Linked DNA regions of Halorhodospira halophila. The protein of the gene in region 2 interacts with the protein of the main gene of each other region in a pairwise test. Links are inferred from orthologs where the notes say so. Each region holds a gene or a part of one and is shown on either strand. Other genes may lie near its edges. The genes, in order: dnaQ and dnaE.

What was found.
Region 1: the proteins of dnaE (region 2) and dnaQ interact in binary tests that used the Escherichia coli proteins (3 or more experiments, as listed by UniProt). The link is inferred for Halorhodospira halophila from one-to-one orthologs.

What each region holds. Positions count from the first base shown.
Region 1 is NZ_NHSN01000005.1:1,905-15,422, forward strand. The notes cover bases 5,295-8,261. They hold dnaQ (DNA polymerase III subunit epsilon), read right to left. Parts: upstream 7,161-8,261; coding sequence 6,429-7,160; downstream 5,295-6,428. Other genes in these bases: CCR79_RS01710 (YbgA family protein), read right to left, coding at 5,295-5,679; CCR79_RS01715 (HAD family hydrolase), read right to left, coding at 5,695-6,432; nifE (nitrogenase iron-molybdenum cofactor biosynthesis protein NifE), read left to right, coding at 7,399-8,261. Outside these bases: CCR79_RS01695 (competence/damage-inducible protein A), read right to left, coding at 1-208; CCR79_RS01700 (efflux RND transporter permease subunit), read right to left, coding at 205-3,327; CCR79_RS01705 (biotin/lipoyl-binding protein), read right to left, coding at 3,331-4,608; more of CCR79_RS01710, read right to left, coding at 4,660-5,294; more of nifE, read left to right, coding at 8,262-8,796; nitrogenase iron-molybdenum cofactor biosynthesis protein NifN, read left to right, coding at 8,793-10,160; CCR79_RS01735 (NifB/NifX family molybdenum-iron cluster-binding protein), read left to right, coding at 10,170-10,655; CCR79_RS01740 (NifX-associated nitrogen fixation protein), read left to right, coding at 10,686-11,195; CCR79_RS01745 (glycine betaine ABC transporter substrate-binding protein), read left to right, coding at 11,265-12,128; CCR79_RS01750 (universal stress protein), read right to left, coding at 12,187-13,071; CCR79_RS01755 (hypothetical protein), read left to right, coding at 13,256-13,518. UniProt on the Escherichia coli protein: DNA polymerase III is a complex, multichain enzyme responsible for most of the replicative synthesis in bacteria. The epsilon subunit contain the editing function and is a proofreading 3'-5' exonuclease.
Region 2 is NZ_NHSN01000018.1:140,758-155,438, forward strand. Bases 7,719-11,848 are described here. They hold dnaE (DNA polymerase III subunit alpha), read right to left. Parts: upstream 11,471-11,848; coding sequence 7,919-11,470; downstream 7,719-7,918. Other genes in these bases: CCR79_RS07880 (HAD-IA family hydrolase), read left to right, coding at 7,719-7,922; CCR79_RS07890 (ribonuclease HII), read right to left, coding at 11,535-11,848. Also shown: CCR79_RS07845 (fumarylacetoacetate hydrolase family protein), read left to right, coding at 1-278; CCR79_RS07850 (EAL domain-containing protein), read left to right, coding at 301-2,385; fumarate reductase subunit FrdD, read right to left, coding at 2,388-2,744; CCR79_RS07860 (fumarate reductase subunit C), read right to left, coding at 2,741-3,139; CCR79_RS07865 (succinate dehydrogenase/fumarate reductase iron-sulfur subunit), read right to left, coding at 3,136-3,900; frdA (fumarate reductase (quinol) flavoprotein subunit), read right to left, coding at 3,897-5,669; CCR79_RS07875 (transposase), read right to left, coding at 5,726-7,054; more of CCR79_RS07880, read left to right, coding at 7,197-7,718; more of CCR79_RS07890, read right to left, coding at 11,849-12,119; lpxB (lipid-A-disaccharide synthase), read right to left, coding at 12,116-13,255; lpxA (acyl-ACP--UDP-N-acetylglucosamine O-acyltransferase), read right to left, coding at 13,288-14,064; 3-hydroxyacyl-ACP dehydratase FabZ, read right to left, coding at 14,061-14,522. UniProt on the Escherichia coli protein: DNA polymerase III is a complex, multichain enzyme responsible for most of the replicative synthesis in bacteria. This DNA polymerase also exhibits 3' to 5' exonuclease activity. The alpha chain is the DNA polymerase catalytic subunit.

The DNA.
Region 1 (13,518 bases), on a different replicon or contig from region 2:
TGTCGCCCCCGGCGAAGGTCTCGCCCAGGGTGCGGGTCAGCAACTGCGGGTCGTCACCGATCAGCCGTGCCCAGGCGAGCTCCAGCCCGCGGGCGTCGAGCCGCTCGATCACCGCCTCCATGTGCCGATCACGGCGCCGGCCGGTGAGCAGCTCGTCGCCGATGATCAGGGCCCCGAACCGGGGCGTATGGTCCGCATGCTCGGTCATGGCGTTGTACCGTACCGCCACCGCGTCACCCCGGCAACCGCGTCTTCATAGATGCGCAGCAGCGCCGGCATCAGGAACAGCACGATACCCGTGGCCCCGGCCAGACCGAAGGCGATGGCCGCCGCCATGGGGATGAGGAACTGCGCCTGTACCGACTGCTCGGCGAGCAGCGGCAACAGCCCGCCGATGGTGGTCAGCGAGGTGAGGATCATCGCCCGCAGGCGCTGGCAGGAGGCCTCGGCCAGGGCCTCGACCACCGGTGTGCCGTCATTGCGGATCTGCTTGTAGAACAGCGTCAGGATGATGGCGTTGTTCACGGTGATGCCGGTCAGGCCGAAGAGGCCGAAGAGCGAGAGCAGGGTCAGGTCGAGCCCCATGACCCAGTGGCCGACCAGCGCCCCGACCAGCCCGAAGGGGATCACCGACATCACCAGCAGCGGCCAGCCGTAGGAGGCGAAGACCCACGCCAGGATCAGGTAGATCAGCCCCAGGGCGAAGAACAGCCCGCGCTGCATATCGGCCAGGGTCTCGTCCTGGAAGTCCGCCTGCCCGCCGAACTCGGCGGCCACGCCGTAACGCTCGGTGAGTTCCGGCAGGACATTCTCGCGCAGATCGGCGCGGATCTGCCCGGTGTTGGCCACCCGGTCGTCCACGTCGCCGGTCACACTCACGGCCAGCTCGCCGTTGTGGTGGCGCACCACCTCGAAACCACGGCGCGACTCGATGGTGGCCACGCTCTCCAGCGGTACCAGATCCCCGTCGGGCAGGCGGATCTGCAGATCGGTCACCGCCGAGAGATCGCGGCGCTCGGCCAGCGGCTGGCGCAGGCGCACCTCCACCTCGTCACGGCCCTGGTGGTAGACCTGGGCCAGCTCGCCGGCGAAGGCATCGCGCACCTGCCGGCTGACCGCCTCGGTGGTCAGCCCCAGGGCCCGGCCTTCGGCGGTGAGACGGTACACCCACTGCTCCTGACCGTAGGGCAGGTCGTCGTCGATGCTGCCCAGCCCCGGATAGCGGTGCAGCACCTGGCGCAGCTCGTCGGCGGCCGCCCGCAGGGTGCCCGGATCCCCCTGGGTCAGGCGGACGTCGATGTCCTCGCCGGGCGGGCCGGCGCTGCGCTCTCGGATGACCAGCCGCTCCAGACCGGGACGCTCGGTGATGCGCTCCTCCCAGGCGTTCATCAGATCGGTGTTGCGGACGTCACGATCCTCCGGCGAGATCAGCTCCACGGCGATGCTGCCGTAATGATCGCCACGGTTGGCGTCCTGGGCGTCGCGGGCCTGCATCTCGCCGTAGCGCACGGTGTGGGTGCGCACCAGCCGCTGCTCGGAGAGCGCCTCGTCGGCGGCGTGGAGCTGGCGCTCCATGTCGGCCAGGAAGGCCTCCACCCGCTCCGGCGGCGTGCCCGGCGCGAAGCCGACGTTGGCGTGCAGCACCGTCCCCTCGGGCTCGGGGAAGAAGGTGAACTCGATCCGACCACCAACCACCAGTCCCACCGCCGCCACCAGCAGCGCCACCGCCGACGAGACCGTGGTCCAGCGCCACTCCACCGCCCGGGTGATGCCGCGCCGGTAAGCCCCCTCGCGGAAACCGTGGAAGCCGCTGTCCACCCAGCGCCGGAAGCGGCTCGGCTCGCGCCCGCGCTGATCGCCCTCGAAGGAGCGGCGCAGGTGCCCGGGCAGGACGATGAAGGCCTCGATCAGTGAGGCGATGATCACGCAGATCACCACCAACGGGATGTCGAAGAGGATATTGCCCATCACCCCGCTGATCGCCATCAACGGGATGAACGCCGCCACCGTGGTCAGCGAAGAGGCCATCACCGGGGCGAGCATGTCCCGCGCGCCGCCGGCGGCGGCCTCCCCCGGCGATTCGCCGCGCTGGAAGCGGGCCACGCCGCGCTCTCCGACCACGATGGCGTCGTCGACGATGATCCCCAGGGTCATGATCAGCGCGAAGAGGCTCATCATGTTGATGCTGCCGCCCACGCCCCAGAGCACCACCAGCGCGGTGAGGAAGGCGGCGGGGATGCCCACCGTCACCCAGAACGCCACCCGGGCGGTGAGGAAGGTGAAGAGGATGGCCACCACCAGCAGCAGCCCGGCCAGGCCGTTGCTGACCAGCAGGCCGATGCGTTCGCTGATCAGCTCCCAGAATTCGTCGTAGACGGTGAGCTCGAGCCCCTCGGGCAGGGTCGGCGTGACATCGTCGTACCAGGCCTCGAGGATGGCCGCCGCCCCCAGGGCGTCCTCGCCCTCGGCGCGCTGGACGTAGAGTTCGATGGCGGTGTCCTCGCCCAGGCGGAAGTCCACCTGGCCGTCCCGGGCACGGCGCTCGATCTGCGCCAGGTCGCTGAGCAGCAGCGGCTGGCCATCGCCGTCGGTGATCTGCAGATCGCGGAACTCCTGCACGCCGCGGCGCTGCTCGAGGCTGCGCAGCTGCCGGGCGATATCCGCCTCGCCGGCCTCGCCGCCGGGCAGATCGGTGCTCTCGGCGTCGATGGCAGCCCCCAGGTCGCCGAAGGTCAGCCCGGAGTCGAGCAGCACGTGCTGCTCGACCTCGATGGCCGTCTCCAGATCCGGCATGCCGGTGACCTCGACATTGGCCACCCCGCGGCGCAGCAGGTCGTCCTCGAGCTCACGCGCCCAGGCGCGCATGCTCGATGGCGGGGCATCGCCGCTGAGCACCACGCGGGCCACCGGGTCGAACTGGGTGATGCGCCGGATGGTCGGCTCCTCGGCCTCCTCCGGGAGGTTGCGCACGGCGGCGACGCGGTCCTTGACGTCCTCCACCGTGTCGGCCATGTCGGTGCCCTGGAAGAACTCGAGGCTGATGTTGCTGACGCCGTCCGCCGAGCGCGACTGCATCTCACGCAGCCCCTGGACGTCGCGCACGGCGTCCTCCAGGGGGGTGGTGACCGAGTCGGCGACGTCCTCGGCGGTGGAGCCCGGCCACTGCACCTGCACGGTGACCACGTCGAGCTCGAAGCTGGGGAAGAACTGGGTGTTGAGCTGGCTGACGGCGTAGAAGCCGCTGATGAACATCAGCGCCAGCACCAGGTTGGCCGCTACCGGGTGCTCCGCCAACCAGCGCAGCGCGTCTCGCCGCTGCTCGACCATCGCCTAGCGGCTCTCCGCTTCGACGCGCACGCGCAGCCCATCCGTGGCCTGCGGGATCTGGGTGGTAACGATCTGCGTGCCGGCATCGATCTCCGGGGCGCGAACCAGCGCCCCCCGGCCCCCGTCGGGGCGCCGCGCCTCGCCCAGGCGCTGCACCTCGATGCCGCGTAGGCGCTTGGCCTCCTCGTCCTCCTCGATGACGTAGAGCCGCTCGGTGCCGTAGAGCGCCTCGTAGGGCACCACCAGCGTGCCCGGCTCCGGGGGCAGCTCCAGCATCACCTCGGCAAAGCGATCCAGGGCGACCTCGTCGTGGCGCTCCTCGACGGCGAAGATCGCCTCGACCCCGCCGCGCTCCCGGGGGGTGTGCCCGGCCAGCCGGTCCAGCTCCAGGGCGAGCCCGCGGCCGTCCACCAGGGCCTCACCGTACACCCCGGTGTCAGCGGCGCGGGCCCGATAGAGGGCCCCGATGCGCGTGGTGGGGATCTGCACCCGGACCTCCAGCTCGCCGGTGTCGTAGAGGCCGACGAGTTCGCTGCCCGGGCTCACTCGATCGCCCCGGCCCACGGCCACCGCCCTGACCCGGCCGTCGAAGGGGGCACGCACCTCGGTGCGGCGCACGTCGCGCCGGGCCTGGTCGCGGGCCGCCTCCGCACTGTCGCGCCGCGCCTCGGCCACGGCCAAGCGCTCCTCGGCGTCGTCCACCGCCTGTTGCGCCCGGATCACCGCCTGGCGCTGCCGCTCCCGGGCCTCCTCGGCGTCGTCGAGTTCCGAGGGCGAGGCGGCGTTGTCGGCCACGAGCTCCTCGAGCCGCGCCACCCGCCGCTCATCGATGGCCAGCAGCGCCTTCTCGGCCTCGAGATCCTCGCGGTCCGCCGCAACCGCGCGGCGCTCCTGGCGCAGTGCGGCCTCCTGCTCGTCGAGATCGGCCTGACGCTGGCGCAGGGTGTCACGCAGTTCACCGTCGTCCAGGCGCACCAGCAGCTCGCCGGCCTCCACCACGCGGCCGTCGCGCGCCCGGACCTCGGCGACGTCGGCCTCCACCGCGGACTTGACGGTGACATCCGAGGGCGACTCGATATAGCCGAACAGGCGCAGCAGCGGCTGGTGGACGCCGGGCTCGGCGCGCTCGGTGGCGACCACCCACGAGGGTTCGGTGGGCTCCTCGGCAGGCGGATCGGGGCGGGTCCAGACCAGCGCCGCCAGCACCAGCACGGCCGCCAGCAGCACCACCACGGGCGCAGCGACCCCCCAACCCTTGCGCAGCAACGAACGTAACGGCACGCAGCCCTTCCTTTTCGTCTCGAATGTCGTGGAGCGACCCCGGCCGCCCGGTCAGACCTGATTGAGCAGCGCCAGTTCCGGCGGGCTCCAGTAGAGATAGAACTGCCGCTCCACGTAGGGATCCGGCCAGTGGCGGAAGTGGTGGCGCAGCAGCGTCACCGGCACGATCAGCGGCACCATGCCGGTGCGGTACTGCTCGATGACGTCCACGACCTCCTGCTTGTCCGCCGGATCCAGCTCCCGCTTGAGGTAGCCGAGCAGGTGATAGAGCACGTTGGCGTGCCGCCCCCGGGTGGCCGGCCGGGCCAGCGCCGCCATGAACGCCTCGATGTAGGCCTCGGCCACGGCCTCCAGCGGCCGCTCGCCCAGCGTCGAGACCAACCGCCCGAGCGCGCGCATGCGCTGGTCGTCGTGGGCCATGAGCAACAGCTTGTGCTCGGCGTGGAAGTCCACCAGGGCCTTGCGCGTCAGACCCGCCTCGACCAGGCGCTGCCAACGGTAGTAGCAGAAGACCCGACAGACAAAGCCCTCGCGCAGGGCCGGATCATTGAGCCGGCCCTCCTCCTCGACCGGCAGCAGCGGATTCGTCTCCATCAGTGTCCGCGCGTAGGCGCCACGGCTTGAGAACCCGGCCGGATGGCCGTCGGGCTTATACACCTTGACCCGCTCCATGCCGCAACTCGGCGACTTGGACTTGAGGATATAGCCGCTGAGCCAGTGCAGCTCACGCCCCTTCTCGCGGCCGTAGGCCTCCATGGCCTCGGTGACGTCGGTCTGCCGGTCACGCACACCACTCACCCGCACCCGCTCGTCCTCGGCCTGCTCCAGGCGGATGGGCGGCCGCGGGGTGGGCAGCCCGATGGCCACCTCGGGGCAGACGGGCACGTAGCGGAAGTAGCGCGAGAGCGCCTCGGTCACGAAGGGATTGCGCTTGTGGCCGCCGTCGTAGCGCACCTCCTCGCCGAGCAGGCAGCTGCTCACGCCGACCGGTATGCGTGGCTCTGGCTCTTGGGCACCATCCTCCCGGTTCTGCTCACTCTCCCGACTCATGATCTCCCTGGGTTTGTACATCTTTTGTACAGCATTCTAAACGTCCTGTGCCGGCCCCGCACCCACACTGCGCTCGATGGCACGGCGCAGCGCCTCCATGTCCGGGACCATGAGGCAGTCGGGCACGCCGTCCGGCGGCTCCGGCGGGCCGTGACGGCACATCAGCGCCGCCTGCATACCCGCGGCCAGGGCGCCGGCGGCGTCGGTGTGCGGATCATCACCGACGTGCAGGACCTCCCCCGGCGGTACCCCGGCACGCTCACAGGCCAGGGCGAAGATCGCCGGCTCCGGCTTGGGGATGTCAATATCCACGCCGCGCACCACGAAGTCGACGCAGGGCCCCAGCGCCGTACGGTAGACATCGGCGTTGCCGTTGGTGATCACGCCGATCCGAAAGCGCGCCGAGAGCTCGCGCAGCGCCGGCAACACCTCGGGGAACGGGGCCACCCGGGCCTGCCGCGCCTCGAGAAAGACGGCAAAGGTCTGCTCCACAAAGCGCTCCGCGGCCGTCCCATCGATCCCGCAGCAGCGGGCGATCTCGGCCATGGTGGCACGGCGCAGGGTGGTCGCGTTACGCGTCAGCTCAGGCCGCGCGGCGGCGAGTTCGCGGCGGAGCTGGCGCATGCGATCGGGATCGAAGCGCTCGGCCACCACCGGGTAGGCTTCGCGCAGGTAGTCGTGCAGGGTCTGCTCGGCCGCCGCGAGCACGTCCTCGACGGACCACAGGGTGTCGTCGAGATCGAAGGTCAGCGCCCGCAGCGGTGCCCGGATCATGAGCCGGCCGCCTCTTCGCCGCCGCCCGCCCGGCGCCACAGCGCCGGGCCACCGCAGGTCGCCTCGATCCGCTGGAGCAACTGCTCGTGGGCCTCGCGCTCCAGCTCGCCCGATTCCGGGACGCGCAGTCGCGGCCGCTCCGGGGACAGCCGCTGGATCGGCTCGGCGCCGCCCGGCTCCAGGCCCTCGCCGTCCAGGGAGAGCTTGCCCTGGCCACCGGTCATGGCCAGGTAGACCTCGGCGAGCAGCTCGGAGTCGAGCAGCGCGCCGTGGAGTTCGCGCCGCGAGCCGTCCACGCCGTAGCGCTTGCACAGCGCGTCGAGGCTGCAGCGCTGCCCCGGATGCATGCGCCGCGCCAGCTGCAGCGAATCGGTGACGGTGCAGTAGTCCTCGAGTTGCCCCCACGCCGGCCCCAGACGGGCCAACTCGGCGTCGATGAAGCCGACGTCGAAGGGGGCGTTGTGGATGATCAGCTCGGCATCCCGGACATAGTCGACGAAGCGCCGGGCGATGTCGGCGAAACGCGGCTTGTCCGCCAGGAAGCGGTTCGACAGGCCGTGAACGTTCTCCGCGCCCTCGTCCACCGCCCGATCGGGATTGAGGTACTCGTGGAAGTTGTTGCCGGTCAGCCGCCGGCGCTCGAGTTCCACGCAGCCGATCTCGATGATGCGGTGCCCCTCGGCGGGGTCCATGCCAGTGGTCTCGGTGTCGAGCAGGATCTGCCGCATGGCTCGGGTCCCGGGTACTTTGCAACGATTCCAAATAGTCTGCGGTGCGCCCTATCCCGGGTCAACGCAGGTTGTGCGAAAGGGCACACGATAACGCCCGCCCGTCGGATTTGCGACACGCGCGCGCCGCTCGCCGCCCGGTCACCGCCCGGCACAGGGCGGCGGCGACCGCGGACCGGGCGTGGCACGCGCCTTGCTGCACTGCGGGCAAGCCACCCACGACCGGAGCTGCCCGCCCATGCGCAACCAGGAGATCGCCGCTCTGCTCGACGAGCCGGGCTGCGCCCACAACCAGGGGTCGAAGTCCGGCTGCGCACGTCCCACCCCCGGGGCCGCCGCCGGCGGCTGCGCCTTCGACGGCGCCCAGATCACCCTGCTGCCGGTGGCCGACGCCGCCCACATCGTCCACGGCCCCATCGGCTGCGCCGGCAGTTCCTGGGATAACCGCGGCACCCGCTCCACCGGGCCCACCCTGTGGCGCATCGGCATGACCACCGACCTCAGCGAGCAGGACGTGATCATGGGCCGGGGCGAGGCGCGGCTGTTCCACGCCATCAAGCAGGCCGTGGACGAACACGCCCCGGCGGCGGTGTTCGTCTACAACACCTGCGTACCGGCACTCACCGGCGACGACCTCGAGGCGGTGTGCGGCAGCGCCGAGCGCCGCTGGGGCACGCCAGTCATCCCGGTGGACTGCGCCGGATTCTACGGCAGCAAAAACCTGGGCAACCGCATCGCTGGCGAGGCGGTGGTCCGGCACATCGTCGGCACCCGCGAGCCGGAACCGGTGCCGGCAGAGGACCAACCGGCGGACCGCCAGATCCACGACGTAGGCCTGATCGGCGAGTTCAACATCGCCGGCGAATTCTGGAACGTCCTGCCGCTGCTCGACGAGCTCGGCCTGCGCCTGCTCGGCAGCCTATCCGGCGACGCCCGCTACCACGAGCTGCAGACCCTCCACCGGGCCGAGGCCAACATGCTGGTCTGCTCCAAGGCTTTGCTGAATGTGGCGCGCACCCTGGAGGAGCGCTACGGCATCCCGTATTTCGAGGGCAGCTTCTACGGCGTCGCCGACACCTCCGCCGCCCTGCGCGGCTTCGCCCGGCTGATCGACGACCCGGCACTGACCGAGCGCACCGAGCAGGTCATCGCCCGCGAGGAGGCCCGCGCCGATGCCGCGCTGGAGCCCTACCGCGAGCGCCTGCGCGGGCGCCGCGCCCTGCTCTATACCGGCGGCGTGAAGAGCTGGTCGGTGGTCTCGGCGCTGCAGGATCTGGGCATGGAGGTGGTCGCCACCGGAACGCGCAAATCCACCGAGGCGGACAAGGCGCGTATCCGCGAGCTGATGGGCGAGCAGGCGCAGATGCTCGATAGCGGCGCGCCGCGGACGCTGATCGACACCGTCCGCGCCCACGAGGCCGACGTGCTCATCGCCGGCGGACGGAACATGTACACCGCGCTGAAGGCGCGCATCCCGTTTCTGGACATCAACCAGGAGCGCCCCCACGCCTACGCCGGCTACACCGGCATGGTGGAGCTGGCCCGCCAGCTGTGCCGCAGCATCGAGAGCCCCATCTGGCCCCAGGTGCGTGAACCGGCGCCCTGGGAACGGCAGGAAGGGAGGACCGGGCCATGACCCGCATCGAACGATCCACCAGCCCGCTGAGCGTCAACCCGCTGAAGGCCAGCCAACCGGTGGGTGGCACCCTCGCCACCCTCGGCTTCCGCGGCGCCGTGCCGCTGCTCCACGGCGCCCAGGGCTGCACGGCCTTCGGCAAGGTCTACTTCGTGCGCCACTTCAACGAGCCGATCCCGTTGCAGACCACGGCCATCGACCCGATCAGCGCGGTGCTCGGCGCCGACGATAACGTCCTCGGCGCCCTGGATACCCTGTGCAGCAAGTCCGCGCCGGCGCTGATCACGCTGCTGACCACCGGGCTCTCGGAGGCCGAGGGTACGGACATCGAACGACTGGTGCGCACCTTCCGCAGCGAGCACCCGGAGCACGCCACCACCGCCGTGGTGCCGGTGAACACGCCGGATTTCGTCGGCAGCTTGGCCAGTGGCTACGCGGCCACGGTGGAGGCGGTCATCGAACACCTGGTCCCCGCCGAGGGCACCCGCCCCGGCCGGGCACCGCGGCGGGTCAACCTGCTGCTCTCCGACGCCGTCTCGCCCGGGGATGCCGAGGCGCTGTGCGAGTTGCTCGAGGCCTTCGGCCTGGAGCCGGTGGCCATCCCCGACCTGGGGGCCTCCATGGACGGCCACCTGGACGACGACGATTTCAGCCCGATCACCACCGACGGGACGCCGCTGGAGGCGCTGCGTGGCTGCGGCGACGCCGCCGCCACGGTGGTCGTGGGCGCCTCGCTGAACCGCGCGGCGGACCGGCTGCGCGAGCGCACCGGGGTCCCCGACTACCGCTTCGAGCACCTGATGGGCCTGCACGCCACGGACCGACTGGTTATGGTCCTGTGCGCCATCGCCGACCGCACCGCCCCGCCACCACGCATCCAGCGCCAGCGTCGGCAGCTGCAGGACGCCCTGCTCGACACCCACTCGGTGCTCGGCACCACGCCGGTGGGCGTGGCCACCGAGGCGGACCTGCTCGCCGGGCTGACCACCCTGCTCCACGACGCCGGCGCCGAGGTGACCACCGCCGTGGCCCCGGAGCGCTCGCCGGTGCTCGACGCCATACCGGCGCGCCGGGTGCATATCGGCGACCTGGAGGCGCTGGAGCACCACGGCCGCGAGGACGGCGTGGAGCTGATCCTCGGCAGCGGCCACGCCGCCGCCACCGCCGGCCGGCTGGGGGTGCCCATCGTGCAGTGCGGCTACCCCATCTGGGAGCGGGTCGGGCTGCACACCCGCCCCCGGGTGGGCTACCGCGGCAGCCGCGACACCCTCTTCGAGCTGGCCAACACCCTCCTCGAGCATCGCGAGGTGCACGGCGACGTGCGCCCCTACCGCTCGATCTACCGCAGCGCCGATATCGCCTGAGGAGCCGTGATGACTGTCCGTCACTTAAGGATCGCCGACGGGGAGGGGCTGGAACCCGCCCACCAGGGCTCGGTGCGCATCGCCTTCGCCACCGCCGACCGGCACACCGTGGACCAGCACTTCGGGCTGGCCAGCGGCTTCGCCATCTACCAGGTGGGGTGTTCGGGCACCCGGCTGCTGGAGGTGGCCGACATCGAGGAGCCGGCCGACGCGGCGCCGGACTGCGACCGCCTGGCACCGCGCCTGCAGGTCGTCGAGGGCTGCGCCGCGCTCTACTGCAACGCCATCGGCGCCCCGGCCGTGCGACGGCTGCTCACACAGGGGTGCCAGCCGCGCAAGGTCTCCCACGGCACCGCCATCGACACCGTGCTGGGCACCCTGATCGCGCAGTTGCGCGAGCGCCCGCCGGCCTGGCTGAGCCGGGCCCTGCGCGGCGAACCGGCCGGCGAGGCCCGTTTCGACGCCATGGAGGCCACCGGCTGGTGGGCCGACTGACCAGCTGCAGCCAACCAGGGAGGAACCCCCATGTGGACCTGGAACCCGCAGGACGAGCAACCCGAAACCACCGCCACCGCGCAGGTCCTGGACGATCAGGATCCCGCCCTCGAGACACCGTTCATCCGTGAGCTGCTCCGCCAGGTCCGTGCCACGGACACCTTCGGGGCGTGGGAACACTACAGCGATGCGGCGGTCATCGATCCGTTCATCCTCACCCCCGAGCGCAAGCGCGCCATCCCCGTGGTCGCCGACCCCGACGGCGAAACGGTCAACCGGGTGCGCACCTTCTACAACGCCGTGTCCGCGCGGATCGAGGCGCGCAGCGGGGTGATGGCGGTGCCGGTGATCAACCTCAGCCACGAAGGCTTCGGCCGCGCCTTCGTGCTTGCCGGCAAGCTGGTGGTCGTCGACAAGCCGCTGCGCGACGTCCACCGCTTCGGCTTCGCCAGCACCGAGAAGCTGGTCAGCCGCGGCGAGCGCCTGGTCGACGGGGCGGTGGCCCTGATCGAGCGCTTCCCGGAGGTGGCCCGAGCCTGAATCCCGCGCGGCCGGACCGACGGACTATACTCCGCTGGGGGGTTCGACCCCGTAATGGAGGATAGCCCGATGGCTCATTCATGGTTGCGCACCGCCGGTGCTGCGCTGCTCATTGCCCCGCTGGCGGCCACCGCCGGCCAGGAGATCCGCATCGGCTGGACGGCCTGGGCCGACGCGGAGTTCGTCACCCGGATCGCCGAACGGCTGCTCGAGGAGCGCTACGACGTCGACGTCGAACTGGTCCAGACCGACATCGCGCCGCAGTACACCGGCATCGCCCGCGGCGACCTGGACTTGATGCTGATGTCGTGGCAGCCGATCACCCACGAGGACTACATCGAGCGCTACAGTGACGACCTGCTCGACCTGGGCGTGCTCTACGGCGACGCCCGCCTGGGCTGGGTGGTGCCGCGCTGGCTGTACGAGGACGGACTGACCAGCATCGATCAGCTCAATGAGGAGCGCTGGCAGGACGCGCTCGACGGGACCATCCAGGGCATCGACCCGGGCGCCGGGCTGATGCGCCTGTCCCACGAGGCCATCGAGACCTACGGGCTGGATTATACGCTGATCGAGGCCAGCGACGCCGGCATGACGGCCTCGCTGGACCGGGCCGCGCGCCGCGACGAGCCCATCGTGGTCACCGGCTGGAGCCCGCACTGGAAGTTCGGCGCCTACCAGCTGGCGTTCCTCGACGATCCGAGGGGCGCGCTTGGCGGCGCGGAGACCATCCACGCCCTCGCCCGCCTCGGCTTCGACGAGGACCATCCGCAGATCGCCGCCTTCATCGGCTGCATGGACTACGACCTGGAGATGCTCAACGACTACCTGTTCATCGGTCGGGACGAGTCCACCGAGGCCGCCGTCGACCGCTTCTTCGAGCAGGAGACCGAGCTCATCAGCGCCTGGGCCGCCTGCGCCACCGAGCAGTAAACCCGCCCCACCGACCCTGCCCCTGCCGGATCCCTCCGGCAGGGCTCCGGAGCAGCGCTCAGTCCCCGTCCTCGAACCCGGGGGCGTCGTCGCGGACCAGCAGCAGATCCGTGGACACCTCCCGCAGCAGCCGTGCGGCAACGCTGCCGAGCAGCATGTTCGCCCAGCGGCCACGCCCGTGGTTGCCCATCACCACCACATCGGCGCCCAGCCCGCCCAGGGCCTCGAGCAGGATCGTGGCCGGATAGCCGGCGTGCACCTCCAGGTGCACCTCGTCGGCGCCCAGCCCCTCGTCCCGGGCGAACGATTCCAGGTCGGCCCGCGCCTCGTCCATCCAGCGCGTCTGCTGCTCCTGGATGTAGCTATCGCCGATGCCGGCAGCGCGCATGCGATCCAGCTCGGCGGTATCCACCACATAGAGCAGGTGCAGCTCGGCCGCCGGGAAACAGCGCCGCGCGTACTGAAGCGCCGCCCGCGAGCAATCCGAGAAATCGACGCCCACAGCAACGCGCCGATACGGCGCATCGGAGTCGCGCCGGACCACCAGCGTCGGCGTCCGTGCGTGGCAAACCAGCTGCTCGGCGGTGGTGCCCAGGATCCAGTCGCGCACGTACTGCCGGCCGTGGGCACCGACGACCAGCAGGTCGGCGCCGCCCTCGTCCGCGGCGTAGACCACCTCGCCGATCACATCCCCGATCAGGACCCGGGGCTGCGCGCGGTGGCCCGGGGTCCCGGACTGGAGCTGCTGCTCGGCGGCGGCCTGGAACACCCCTTCCCGATCCGGCGAGCCGCTGAGCGCGCGCAGCCCCGGCGCGTCGCTTTCGATGACGTGGACCGCCTCCAGCGTGGCGTCCCAGGCCTCGGCCAACTGTACGGCGCGGCGCCCGGCCCGCCCGGCGCGTTCCGACAGGTCGCTGGCGAAGACGATTTTCTGCATGCTCATGACGGCTCCCTCGATCGCATCCGGCAGAATCCGGCCAAAGGTCCGGTGCAGCGGGCCTCGGCGCTTGCCCGCGCACCGGTCTCATCCTTAGATTGTGGCACCATGACACGCGAGTGCGGGAGCCACAGCGGGGCAACACGCCGCAGCTCCCGCGGAACCCGGTATCCGAGAGGAGCCTTTACCCATGCTTCAGAAGGAACACACGCGCCTCGAGCTCGTCACCTTCCTGGTGGCGGTGGCCACCGGCGTGCCCGGCGCCGTCGCGGCCTCGGCCGGCGCCTACTGGTTCGGCGGGATCCTGATGGCGATCATGGCCCTGGCCCTGTTCATTTTCGTCATCCCCGGCATCGCCGCCAAGCTGCCGCCGGCCGGGCAGGCCCTGCCCGCAGCCCTTCTGCTGATCCTCGGCCTGTGGATGATGGCGACGGTGGGCGAGGGGCTAAGCTT
Region 2 (14,681 bases):
TACCCGATCCCCACGGCCTTGCCCTCTCCTGTCAGGTCAACGGCACCACCCAGCAACAGTCGCATACCGGCGAGATGGTCTTCTCCATCCCCGCGGTCATCGCCACGCTCTCGCGGGTCATGACCCTGGTTCCCGGGGATATCATCGCCACCGGCACGCCGGCCGGCGTCGGTTTTGCCCGCACCCCGCCCCGCTTCCTGCAGGCCGGGGACATCGTCACCTGTGAGGTCGAGGGGCTCGGCACCCTGCGCAACCGCATCGTGGCACCGGACCCGTGAGCTAACCCCTGTGAAAGACGACGTGGTTCCCCCAACCACTCCGGCCCCGGCGCTCTCGAGCAGCCTGACGCAGACCCTCTTCCTGCACAGCGAAGACGGGATGCTGATCCTGCGCGATGGGCACTTCATCGCCTGCAACCCGGCGGCTGCCCGCATGCTGGGCTGGGAGGATCCGCAGCAGCTGATCGGCCTGCGCCCGGAGGCCATCTCCTCGCAACTCCAGCCGGACGGATCGTCGGCGGCGGAGCGGGCACAAAACCTGCTCGAGACCGCACTCATCGAGGGCGCCCAACGTTTTGAGTGGGTGCACGTTACCCCGCAGGGCGAACACCTTTGGCTGGAGGTGGTGCTCACCCCGCTGCACCTGGAGGACGAGACCCTCTGCTGCGCCACGCTGCGTGACATCTCTGGGCGCAAGGAGATGGAACGACGCCTGCAGCTGTCGGCCAAGGTCTTCACCGCCACGCGGGACGGGATCCTGATCACCGACGCCGAGAGCCGCATCCTCCAGGTCAACGACGCCTTCGCGCGAATGACCGGCTACACCGAGGACGAGCTCATCGGGCTGACGCCGCGGATCCTGCAGTCGGGCCACCACAACGACGACTTCTACCGGGCCATGTGGGAGTCGATCCAACGGGAGGGTAGCTGGTCCGGCGAACTCTGGGACCGCTCCAAGTACGGCACCCTGCAGCCGAAGTGGGTGACCATCAGCCGTGTCACCGGGGCCTACGGCGAAGTCGTCAACTACATTGCCGTCTTTAGCGACCTGACCGAGCTCAAACGTTCCCAGGAGCGGCTGCAGTTCCAGGCCTACCACGATGCGCTCACCGGCCTCGCCAATCGCCTGCTGTTCAAGGACCGCATGGCCCGCGCCCTGGAGCGCTCGCGACAGTCCGGTGAACAGCTAGCCGTGCTGTTCATCGACCTCGACCACTTCAAGGACGTCAACGACAGCCTCGGTCATACCGCCGGCGATCGCGTCCTCCGCCAGGTGGCTCACCGCCTCCAGGCGCGCCTCGGCGCCGATGACACCCTGGCGCGACTGGGTGGCGACGAGTTCAGCATCTGCCTGGCCGAGATCCGCGACCACCGGGACGCTCTCGCCTGCGCTGAGACCGTCCACCAGGAACTGGAGCGACCGTTCCAGTACAGCCGCCGCTGGTTCCAGTGCCGGTGTAGCATCGGCATCAGCATGTATCCGGACAACGGCGAGACCGTCGAGGCGCTGGTCCGCAACGCCGACTCGGCGCTGCACAAGGCGAAGGCCGACGGACGCAACACCACGTGCTTCTACGCCGAGGAGCTGACTGAACATGCCCAGCGCCGGCTGGATCTCGCCCAGGAGATGCGTCAGGGCCTGCAGCGCGGTGAACTGGTCCCCTATTTCCAGCACCAGGTCGAGCTGCAGACCGGTCAGATCGTGGGCATCGAAGCCCTGGTCCGCTGGCACCACCCGGACCGGGGGCTACTGGCCCCGGGCGCCTTCATCTCGGTCGCCGAGGAGGTCGGAACCATGGCGGCGCTGGGGGAGGACATCCTCCACCAGGCCTGTCAGCAAGGGCGCACCTGGCTGGACCAGGGACGCGAGTTCGGGCGCATCGCCGTCAACCTGTCCGGGGCCCAGTTCCACAACGGCAACATCGAAAAGACGGTCCTGCGTACGCTGGAGCAGACCGGCCTGCCGGCACGGCACCTGGAGCTGGAGATCACCGAGTCGACCATCATGGATCTCAGCCCCCGCACCCTGGAGCGGCTGGCCGCCCTGCGCCGGGCCGGAGTGTCGCTGAGCATCGACGACTTCGGCACCGGCTACTCGTCCCTGCTCTACCTCAAGCGCCTGCCCATCAACCGGGTCAAGATCGACCGCGGCTTCATCTGGGACATGGAGACCACGCCGGAATCCCGCTCCATCGTGGAGACCATCCTGCAGCTCGCCCATGTCCTCGGGCTTGAGGTGGTGGCCGAGGGGGTCGAGACCCTGCAGCAGCGCGACCAGCTCATCGATGCCGGGTGCCGCGTCGGCCAGGGATTCCTCTGGGCACGGCCGGAGCCCCACCCGCGGCTACGCTGCTGTCGCCCCCAGGCGCCCAACGACCCGCCCTGAGTTCACCACCACAGGGCAACAACCGCGCCCACACCGAGCACCCCCGCGACACCGGCGCCGCCGTAGCAGACCCACCAGGTACCGCGCCCTGCCGGAATCCCGAGATCGCGCAGGGTATGGTAGATGCGGTGAGCGGCGTGGCAGAGCACCAGCCCCAGCGCGAGGGCCACTGGCACCCCCACCACCGGCCGGGCGAACAGCTCGCGGGATGCGTGGTAATCCAGTACCTCGATGCCATGCTCTGCAGCCACGGGCATCACGACGCCGGTCAGCAGGATCAGCGCCGGGGCGAGCAGCGCGGCGAGTAGGCCCCCGGCACCGAAGAGCAGCCACAGCGGCGGTTCGTGCGAACGCCTCATCGGACGCCTCCCAGGAGATAGAGCCACACCCCGCCCGAGAGGGCCACCGAGACCACCCAGGCACCCCGCACGACCGCCCGGTCGGTGGGCCTGCGGCCCCGCCAGCGCAGGACCGGCAGCGTCAGGGGCAGCAACCGGAACCAGGTGACAGCGTGGTAGGCGGCGGCCAACAGAGCGGCCAGGTGGAGGCCGAACAACCAGGGGCTGCCGTGCAGGTCCCGCCACCCTTGGTAGGCGGCTTCCCCAGCAGCAAGGGCCAACAGTCCGGCAAGCAGCCAGAGCGCATAAAGGCCCAGCAGGACGCTGCTGCCTTCGCGCAACAGGTAGCGGCGGTAGGCCGGATGCCGCTCCCACCAACCGCGCATGGTCGGACGGTAGACGCGCGCTCGGCTCATTCCGATCCCTCCTGTCGACGACGACCGGGCCGCAGCCAGTCGAGCAAGTACCGCGCGCTGCTGCCGGGCTTGTTCTGATTGATGGCCCGCGCGGGATCGACCCCCTTGGGGCAGACCTCGGAGCAGTGGCCGACCAGCGTGCAGCCCCAGACCCCCTGTTCGGCATCAACCACCGCGTGCCGCAACTCGCTACCTGCGTCACGGCTGTCCAGGTTGTAGCGCTGGAGTAGCGCCAGGGCCCCGGGGCCGACAAAGTCCGGATGCCAACCGTACTGCGGGCAGGCGGCATAGCAGAGCAGGCAGTTGATGCACTGGGCGTACGCGTAGTAATCCGTCATCTGCTCCGGCGTCTGCCGATAGGTCCCCTCGGCCGCCGTCCGTTCCCCGGCCGGGATCAGGTAGGCGTGCACCGTCTCGAGCTTCTCGAGGAAGTCGCTCTGATCGATGACCAGATCCCGCTGCACGGGGAAGTGGTCCAGTGCCGACACCCACACCGGCCCCGGCGCGTAGTCGCGGAGGAAGACATGGCAGGCCAGCTCGGGTTCGCCGTCGATCATGCAGCCACAGCTACCGCAGATCGCCATGCGACAGGACCAGCGGAAGGTCAGGCTGCCATCGAGGTGATCCTTGATGTACTGCAGCCCCTCGAGCACGGACATATCCGGCGTGTACGGCACGGCATAGCGCTGCCAGCGCGGTTCGGCGTCCTGTTCCGGGTGGAAACGCTGCACCGCCAGAGTGATCCGCTGCGATTCGCTCATGCCTGCGCCTCCCCTTCAGCGCCGTAGGCCCGCCGCCGCGGCGCAGAGCGGGTAACGGTCACCGGCGCATGGTCGATCACGGGGCCCGTCCCGTCACCGGGGTAGGCCAGGGTATGAACCAGATAGCGCTCGTCATCACGCTCGCTATAGGCGTCATCGCGCACGTGGGCGCCGCGGGACTCCTTGCGTGCCCGCGCCGACCAGGCCATCGCCTCAGCCACCTGCAGGCTGGCCCCGAACTCCATCGCAGTCAGCCACTCGGTGTTGTATGTCCGGCTGCGGTCGTCGAGGCGGATGCCGCGTCGCAGGCGCTCGCGCAGCGCCGCCAGCGTCGTGCACGCCTGCTCCAGGCCGGCCTCGTTGCGAAAGATCCCCACCCCCTGTTCCATGGCCCGATTGAGATCCGCGCGCAGCGTAGCGAGCCGCTCGCCCCTGTCGTTGCGCAGCAGTTCAAGCCGCGGCGCCAGGGCCTCGGTAGCGAGCTGCTCCACCACGCGCTGCGGCCGCCGCGGTGCCTCGCGGGCGTACTCGGCGGCCGCCTCTCCTGCCGCCCGGCCGAAGACAAGGAGTTCCGCGAGCGAGTTGGAACCGAGCCGGTTGGCTCCGTGAATCCCGGTGCTGGCGCACTCCCCGGCAGCAAACAGCCCCGACAGGGGGGCGGCACCCCGGACGTCGGTGGGAATCCCCCCCATGGTGTAGTGGACCGCCGGACGGACGGGGATCGGCTCCCGAACCGGATCCACTCCGGCGTAGCGGCGAGCCACCTCGGTGATCATGGGCAGCCGCTCTAGGATGCGGTCCTCGCCCAGGTGGCGTAGATCCAGCTGGACTGCCGTGCCCTGCGGCGTGGGCACGGTCCGGCCCGCCTGGTCCTCGTACCAGAAAGCCTGGGAGAGCCGATCCCGCGGCCCCAGCTCCATGGCTTTCGGACGCGGCCACGGTTCGGTGGGCCCGAGACCGTAGTCCTGCAGATAGCGACGATCATCCCGGTTGGTCAGGACGCCGCCCTCGCCCCGGCACCCTTCCGTGATCAGGATGCCACTGCCGGGCAGCGTGGTGGGGTGCCACTGAACGAACTCCATGTCGCGCAGGGGCACCCCCTGGGCGTGCGCCATGGCCATGCCCTCGCCGGTCACGATGCCGGCGTTGGTGTTCTGCCCGTAGACCCGCCCGGCCCCGCCGGTGGCCAGCACCACCGCCGGTGCGCCGAAGCGCACCGGCTTGCCGCTGGCGATCTCCAAGGCCAGTACGCCACAGACCACCCCGTCGTCGACCAGCAGATCTGAGCAGAAGTATTCGTCGTAGCGCTGAATCCCCGGATAGCGCAGGGAGGTCTGGAACAGCGTATGCAACATGTGGAAGCCGGTCTTGTCGGCGGCGTACCAGCTGCGCTGGGTCGTCATGCCCCCGAAAAACCGGACATGTACCTGGCCGTCCGCCTGTCGGCTCCACGGGCAACCCCACTGTTCGAGACGGACCATCTCGCCAGTGCACTCGGCGACAAAGCGTTCAACCACGTCCTGGTCGCACAGCCAATCCCCCCCGGAGACGGTGTCGTTGAAGTGCCCGTCCAGGCTGTCATCCGCCCGGGCCACACCGGCAGCGCCCCCCTCCGCAGCGACGGTGTGGCTGCGCATGGGCACCACCTTGGAGATCAGCGCGATCCGCAGCCCAGGGTCGCGCTCGGCCGCCGCGATAGCGGCCCGCAACCCGGCCCCGCCGCCACCAACAACAACCAAGTCGCACTCAATGTCTTCGATCGCCTGCAATGCGCCTCCCGGGATCCAGGGCCACGACGGAGGTCCAACCGTCGCGGACGCGGGTGTCACTCCAGATCCAGTGCCGCCATCTGTACCTTGCCGAGCATGGTATCCGCCTGCCGTCGCTCAGCATCGGCCTCCTCAGTGCCCAGCTCCTCGGCCAGTTCCGTGAAGAGTTCGGCGAGCTGCTCAAAGTGAGGCAGGGCCGCCTCGGCGCCCTCGGCGGCGAGCACCGCCATGGCCAGGCGCTCCTGAGCGATCCCGAGAGCCCGGCGCGCCTGCGGTGTGTCCTGCTGCTCGACCAGCGCCCCGCGCACCTCGAGGGCGTGGCGGTAGGTCTCCACCGTCTCGGCCAACCCCTCCACGGCCTCCTGGACCGCACCGCAGCGCTCCAGCGCCAGCGCCCAATCCTGGTAGGCATCCGCGCTCTGCCGCTCGCGGACGATGTCCTCGCGCAGTTCGATCACCTGCCGGTAGTAGGGTAGTGCCACCTCGGCCCCCTCCTCGACCAGCACCCCCTGGCCGTAGCGACCCAGCGCAACGCTCCAGTCCCGAAGCGACTGCGCCGTGGCGTGTTCGGTGGCCAGGGCCTCGGCGAGTTCACACCAAGCCTCATAGCAGGGCAGTGCGGCACTCGCCCCCTCGGCCTCGAAGAGCGCATCGCCCAGGCGCTCCAGGGTGATCCCCCAGTCGCGGCGCGCGGCATCTCCCCCTTCACCGGCGCTGATCGCTGCATCCAGATAGTCGAGTGCCTCCTGGTAGATCGGAATAGCCGCCTCGGGACCCTCGTCGTCGTAGACGGCATCGCCCTGATCGGCGCGTTCCAGGCCGACGGCAAGCAACTCGGCTGGATCGCCCTCCGTCTCGAGGCCGGCGTGCGGCTGCACATCTAGCTCGACCCCCTCCTCCTCGGGCACCCCGCCCTCGGGAGCCGGGTCGACGATCACCTCGCCGTCCGCCGATGGGGCCACCTCGGCCGGCTCTTCCGCCGGCTCGGGTTCGGCCCGCTCGGGCGCCCCCTCCCCAGCCTCCGCAGCCGTGTCCGCGGGGCGCTCCAAGACGCGCTTGCCGGCCAGCCGGTGCGCTTGGCTACTCGCCGGCCTGCTCCGGGGACCGGCCTTCGCCGTCTTCGAGCGCTTCCCGGACCCCGCCGCGGACGCAGCAGCGCCAGGGCTCTTGCCCTGCTGCCTGCCTCCCGGGCCAGCGCTGCGCCGATCTGCAGCCCCGGTGCGCCGCTCGCTGGTCTCCTGCCGGTCCTCCTGGTACCAGCGGCGGATCGTCTTGGCCGCCGGCTCGTAGGTCCGTGCCAACTCTTGCGGGGTGTGCCCCGCCTCGACCAGTTCGACCAGCTTGCGCCGGAACTCCGGCGAATATTTCGGGCGACCCTCAGCCATGCAGTGCTTTCCTCCGGATCATGCGGATACGGCGAGTCCGTCGACGCGGTTACTCCAGCCCGTTTTCCCGGACGGGTCAAGAACCCTAAGATGATAACGCCGGCACCGCCACGGACCCGACACCCCTGGAGAACGGAAACCCATGCAAGCGCTGCTCTTTGACGTCGATGGCACCCTGGCCGACACCGAAGGCGCGGGCCACCTGCCCGCCTTCAACGCCGCCTTCGAGGCATTCGGCCTTCCCCACCGCTGGGATGAAACCACCTATCGACGCCTCCTGAACGCGGTCCCGGGCGGCCGGGAACGACTGCACGACACCCTGACCCGGGAACCGCCCCCGCCCGGGCACGGCGATATCAATACGCTCGCGCGGCGACTGCACGAGGCCAAGAACCGCCTCTACGCCGAGCGCCTCAGCACCGGCTCCATCCCGCCCCGGCCGGGGATCGAGCGAATCCTTGCCGAAGCGCGAGAGCGGCAGGTGCGCCTGGCCGTGGTCACGACCAGCGCCCGCGCCAACGTCGAGGCCCTGTTCAACGGCGTGCTACCCGCCGAGTTGCAACCGGCCTTCGAGGTCTGCATCTGTGGCGACGACGTCAACGCCAAGAAACCCGACCCCGAGGCCTACCTGCAGGCCCTGCGATCACTGCGGCTCGCGGCCGAGGACTGCCTCGCCGTGGAGGATTCGGTCAACGGGCTGCGCGCCGCCCGCGCGGCCGGGATCCCGACGCTGATCACCCGCAACCGCTGGACCCGGGACGACGCATTCCCGGGTGCCGCAGCGGTCATTGATGACCTGGACCACGGACCCGACGGCACCGCCGTGGGGATCGATGACCTGATCGCCATTCACCGCGAGAGCCGCTAGCGGGGGTACTCGACCCCCACACGGTCATCGACCACCGACTCAAGCCGCTTGATCAGGTCATCGCTGGGCGTCACCGTCCAGTTGCGGCCTAGGACGACGCGCCCCCGGCCCCTTGGGTGGCGGTAATCGACATGGACCGGACTCTCCCCAGCGTAGCTGCTGAGGACCTGGCGCAGCTCGGGCACCAGACCGTTAGCGGCACGAGCCGCGGTTACCGGAATCACCAACCGACCGGCTGCCCGCTCGCGGGCCCGGGCGATGTCCAGCACCTCTTCGCCGGTGATCCGGTACCCGCCACTGAAGTCGTCGTAGTCGAGACTGCCGCGCACCACCAGCAGCGCATCCTTCTCAACGGCATGCCGGTATTTGCCGAACGCCTCGGGGAATAGCACCACTTCGATCCGGCCCGTGCGGTCATCCAGGGTCAGGGTGGCCAGGCGGCCGCCAGTGGAGGTGCTGCGCACCCGCAGCGCGACCACCAGCCCAGCCGCGGTAACCGTCCGGCCTCGGCCCCCATTGCCGTCTCCGCCATTGCCGCCGGCGCCACTGGACAGCCGCTGCAGGCGATCCGTAGCCAGATACGGAAGCTCATGCTCGTAACGGTCGATCGGGTGCCCCGTCAGGAATAGACCCAGTGTGGCCTTCTCCGCGGCCAGGCGTTCTTCCTCCGGCCATTCGGGCTGCTCGGCAACCTCTTCGCCCTCGCCACGGGAGGCGATCACCGCCTCTGCAGGGCCACCGAACAGATCGGTCTGCCCGGCGGCCTGGTCGCGCGTCGCCTGCTCGGCAGCCGCCAGCGCCGCCGGGATCTGTGCCATTCCCGTGGCGCGGTTGGGGATCAGGCGATCCAGGCTCCCCGAACGACACAGGGCCTCCAGCACGCGACGATTGGCGCGGCCGGTGTCGACCCGGCGGCACAGGTCGAAGATATCCCGGAACGCCCCGTTGGTATCGCGCTCGCTCAGCACCGCATCGAGCGCCGACTCCCCCACCCCCTTGATGGCACCCAGACCGTAGACGATGGTCCGCTCGTCCACCGCCCGGAAGGGCTTGTCACTGCGGTTGACGTCCGGCGGCAGCACCTCCAGCCCCATGGCCCGGGCCTCATCCAGGAAGATCACCACCTTGTCGGTGTTGTCCATGTCCGAGGAGAGCACCGAGGCCATGAACGGCGCCGGGTAGTGACACTTGAGCCAGGCGGTCTGGTAGGAGAGCAGCGCGTAGGCCGCCGAGTGCGACTTGTTGAAGCCGTAGCCGGCGAACTTCTCCATAAGGTCGAAGATGCCGGTGGCATGGTCCTCGGACAGACCCCGGGCCTTGGCCCCTTCCAGGAACTTGGCCCGCTGCTTGGCCATCTCCTCGGGCTTCTTCTTGCCCATGGCGCGGCGCAGCAGATCCGCCTCGCCAAGGCTGTAGCCGGCCAGGACCTGCGCGATGCGCTGCACCTGCTCCTGGTAGAGGATCACCCCGTAAGTAGGCTGGAGGACCGGCACCAGGTCCGGATGGTGCAGCTCGCGGGTTGGGTAACCGGCGACCGCCGAACGGCCATGCTTGCGCTCGACGAAGTCGTCGACCATGCCCGACTGAAGCGGCCCGGGCCGAAACAGCGCCACCAGTGCCACGATATCCTCGAAGCTATCGGGCTGAAGGCGCTTGATCAGCTCCTTCATCCCGCGGGATTCCAGCTGGAAGACCGCGGTGGTGGCACAGCGCTTGAGCAGCTCGAAGGTGGCGCCGTCATCCAGGGCGATGGCATCGATATCCAGCGCCGGGTCTCCCCGCTGCTCGAGGATGCGGTTCACCGCCTGGACGGTCCAGTCGATGATGGTCAGCGTGCGCAGACCCAGGAAGTCGAACTTGACCAGACCCACCGCCTCGACGTCGTCCTTGTCGAAGTGGGTGGCCACCTTCCAAGCCTCGGCGTCGTCGCGCTCCTCCGGGTCGCGGTAGAGCGGCGAGAAATCGGTCAGGTCCGTGGGCGCGATGACGACGCCTCCGGCGTGCTTGCCGACGTTGCGCGCCATCCCCTCCAGGCTGCGCGCGGTGTCGATCAACTCGCGGATGTTTTCGTCGTTGTCGTACTCGGCGCGCAGGTCCTCTTCCTGCTCCAGGGCCCTGTCCAGGGTCATGCCGATCTCGAAAGGGATCAGCTTGGCGATCCGGTCCATGTAGCCGAAGGCGTGACCGTAGACCCGGCCCACGTCGCGCACCACGGCCCGGGCCGCCATGGTGCCGTGGGTGGCGATCTGCGAGACCTTCTCGGCGCCGTAGCGGTCCGAGACGTACTCGATGACCTCGTCGCGGCGCTCCATGCAGAAGTCCACGTCGAAGTCGGGCATGGAGACCCGCTCCGGGTTGAGGAAGCGCTCGAAGAGCAGGTCATAGCGCAGGGGGTCGAGGTTGGTGATGCCCAGGGCATAGGCGACCAGCGATCCCGCACCGGAGCCGCGCCCGGGGCCAACCGGGATGTCGTTCTCCCGCGCCCAGCGGATGAAGTCGGCGACGATGAGGAAGTAGCCGGGGAACCCCATCTGCTCGATGACGGCCAGCTCGTGCTCGAGGCGCTGCCGGTAGGTCGCCTCGACCTCGCCGGTATCCTCGTCCTCAGTCAGGCCGCGTTGTTCGAGCCGCTGCGCCAGGCCGCGCTCGGACTCGGCGCGCAGGAACGAGGCCACCGTATGGCCCTCGGGCACCGGAAAGTCCGGGAGATAGTTGGTGTCGAGTTCCAGATCCACGCTGCACCGCTCGGCGATACGCAGGGTGGTCTCGAGCGCCTCGGGCAGATCGGAGAAGCGCTCGGCCATGTCCGCAGCGTCGGCAAAGTACTGCTGTTCCGTGTAGTGGCGTGGCCGGTTGGGGTCGTCCAGGGTACGCCCCTGATGGATGCAGACACGGACCTCATGGGCGTCGTAATCCGCCGGGCGCATGAAGCGCACGTCATTGGTGGCCACCACCGGCACGTCCTCGTCGGCGGCCAGCGCCACCGCGGCATGCAGGTGGCGCTCGTCGCCCGGCCGGCCCAGACGGTGGAGCTCCAGATAGAAGCCGTCCTCGCCGAAGGTCTGCCGGTGCTGCTCGAGGTAGCGCCGCGCGGTGGCCTCATCACCACGCAGCAGGGCCTGACCGATATCCCCCTGGACCCCGCCGGAGAGGGCCAGCAGCCCGCCGGCATCCGCTTGCAACCACTCCCGCCGGATGACCGGGATATCGCCGCAGGCACCCTCGCGATAAGCGCGGCTGAGCAGCCGCGACAGCGCACGGTAGCCGCCGCGATCCCGGCAGAGCAACGTCATCCGGGCGTAGCCGAGTTCCAAGGTATCGTCCGCCAGCCACACGTCGGCTCCGATGATCGGCTTGACTCCGGCGGCTAGCGCGGCCCGGTAGAACTTGACCATGCCGAACAGGTTGGCCTGATCGGTGATGGCCACCGCCGGCATGCCGGCGTCCCGCGCCGCGGACACCGCCTCCTGAATGCGGACGATGCCGTCGACCAGCGAGAACTCGCTGTGCAGACGCAGATGGACGAAGGACGGTGGGGCTTCACTCATGGTCGCGTCAGGATATCAGGGTCGCGGTGGTCAACGGGTCAGCCAAGCGCGTGCGGTGCGCGCCTCAGCCGCCGAGCATCCTGCGCACCGGGGCAAAGCTGCGCCGGTGCGCGGCGCACGGGCCGAGGCGCTCGAGGGCGTGGCGGTGCTCGGCGGTCCCGTAGCCCTTGTGCCGGGCAAAACCGTATCCCGGGTAGGTCTCCTCGAGCGCCACCATCTCGGCATCACGTAGCGTCTTGGCCAGGATGGATGCCGCCGAGATGCTCGGCTCCAGGGCATCGCCACCGACCACGGCCCGCGCTGGAGCGGGCAAATCCTCCGGCATCTCGCGCCCGTCCACCAGGATTTCGGCGATCCGCGCGGTGCTGGCCACCGACGCCACCGCACGGGACATGGCCAGGAAGGTGGCACGACGGATGTTCAGTGCATCGATCTCGGCGACCTCTGCCCGCCCGACCCCCCAGGCCACGGCCTCGCTGCGGATCAGCCCAGCGGCCTGCTCGCGGCGCCGCGCCGACAGCCGCTTGGAGTCGGTGACACCGGCGATGGGCTCGCGCAGGATGACCGCGGCGGCCACCACCGGCCCGGCCCACGGCCCACGGCCAGCCTCGTCGACACCCACCTGCCACGCGCCGCCGTCGCCGCTCACCGCAGGATCTCCAGAACGGCCTCTGCCGCCCGGGCATCAGCCCCGCGGGCTAGTGAGGCGTGGAGCTCCCGGAAGCGGCGGACCAGCTGTAGCCGGGCCGGGGCCTCATCGAGCCAGTATGCGGCCGCCTCGGCCAGGACCTGCGGCGTGACGTCGCCCTGGAAGTACTCCGGGACCAGGGGCTCGCCGGCAAGCAGATTCGGCTGCGATACCCAAGGGACATGGATCAACCGGCGGATGATCTGATAGCTCAGCGGCGACAGACGGTACGCCACGACCATCGGACGCTTGGCCAGCATGACCTCCAGGGTTGCCGTGCCCGAGGCGGTCAGGGCCACATCCGCCGCAGTCGCCGCGGTCGCCGTGTCGCCGTCCAGCAGCCGCGTGCGCAGGCGGACCTGGTGCCGATCCACGGCCGCCTCGATCCGCTCGCGCAGCCGCGGTGCGGCCACCGGTATGACAAAGTCCGGCGCATCCGGCCGCTCCGCCAGAAGCGCTGCCGCCCCGAGGAAGGGCTCGAGCAGGCGGTCGATCTCGCTGCCACGGCTACCGGGCAGCAGGGCGACCACCGTGGCGTCCGTATCCAGCCCCAGCCTCCGGCGCGCCGCAACGGTATCCGGCTGCAGCGGGAATCGATCAGCAGCCGGATGACCGACGCAGACCGCGTCGACGCCGCTGTCGGCGTAGAACTGCTCCTCGAAGGGATAGAGGGTCAGCATCCGGTCCACCGAGCGCCGGATGCCCCGCACGCGCCCACGACGCCAGGCCCAGATGGTGGGGCTGACGTAGTGGAGCGTGGGGATCCCGGCCGCACGCAGGCGCCGGGCCAGACCGAGGTTAAAATCGGGTAGATCGACGCCGATGAAGCAATCCGGCGGATCCTCCCGCCAGCGCCGGGCCAGATCAGCGCGCAGGCGAAGAAGCCCCGGCAGATGCCGCACGATCTCGGTCAGCCCCATCAGCGAGAGCCGCTCCATGGGTACCAGCGACTCAAGCCCCTGGGCTGCCATCGCCGGCCCACCAACCCCCTCGAAACGCACACCGGGGCACCGGCCCCGAAGCTCGCTCATCAGGCCGGCGCCGAGGACGTCACCGGAGAGTTCACCGGCGAGAATCGCCACCCTGGGACTGGCCATTGGCGGACCCCCCTGCGCCGTCCGACGGCAGTCTAGCGCAACAGACCGCGCTGGCTGCTGTCGATGAAATCGACCATGCCCTGCACGTCCGCGGAGTGGCCGAGCTGCTGGCACAGCGCCTCGCGCGCATCGTCGAGACGCAGCCCCTGTCGGTAGATCATGCGGTAGGCGCGCTTGATATCCCGGATGCGCTCCCGCGAGAAGCCGTGCCGGCGCAGCCCCACCGAGTTGATCCCGTGCGGCACCGCCATCTGTCCGGAGACTGTGACGAACGGCGGTACATCCCGATTGATCCCGCTGCCGAAACCGCAAAAGGCGTAAGGACCGATGCGGCAGAACTGGTGTATTAGCGCGAAGCCGCCCAAGGTGGCGTGATCACCGACATCCACATGCCCGGCCAGCGACGCGGAGTTGGCGAACAGCAGATGGTCGCCCAGCCGGCAGTCGTGGGCAATATGGCAGTACGCCATCAGCCAGTTGTGATCGCCGATGCGGGTCTCGCCCCGCCCCTGCGCTGTGCCGCGGTGGCAGGTGACGAACTCGCGGATGGTATTGCCGTCGCCGATCACCAGTTCCGTGGGCTCGCCCTGATAGCCCTTGTGCTGCGGGGCCTCCCCCAGGGCGGCAAACTGGTAGATGCGGTTATCCCGGCCGATGCGGGTCGGCCCTTGGATGACCGCGTGCGGGCCAATCCAGGTCCCCTCGTCGATCTCCACATCCGGCCCGATCACGCTGAAAGGCCCCACCTCGACGTCCTCGCCGAGGCGGGCCTTGGGGTCGACCAGGGCGTTCGGATGGACTCGACTCAAACCGTACGCACCGTGCAGCGGATCTCACACTCGGCCGCCAACTCGCCATCGACACTTCCGCGTGCCTGGAAGATCCAAATCCCCCGAGCCACACGACGCACCGAGACATCGTGTCGAAGCTGATCACCGGGCTGAACCGGCCGCTTGAAGCGCGCCTTGTCGATCCCCACCAGGTAGAGGACGTCGTTGTCCGTGAGGGTGTCCTGAACACTCTTGAACGCGAGCATGCCACAAGCCTGGGCCAGCGACTCGAGGATGAGCACCCCCGGCATTACGGGCTTTTGCGGGAAATGGCCGACGAAGAACGGCTCATTGATGGTGACATTCTTGATGCTGGCCAGATGCTCGTGGGGCTGGAACTCTAGCACCCGGTCGATGAGCAGCATCGGATACCGGTGCGGCAGCAGGTTCATGATGCCTTCGATATCCGTTGCCCCCTGCGCGTCACTCTCGCTCACGCTCACTCCTCCGTGGTCTGATCCGGTTACTCCCGGCACCGTGCGCCTCGTGCCATCCGCAGGCCGCGGACGACCCCATAAGCGGCAGAGCCTATCACACCGGGCGCTCGGATGAACTCGGCCACCCTCCCCCGGGAGATCACGGATCGACCGGGCGTC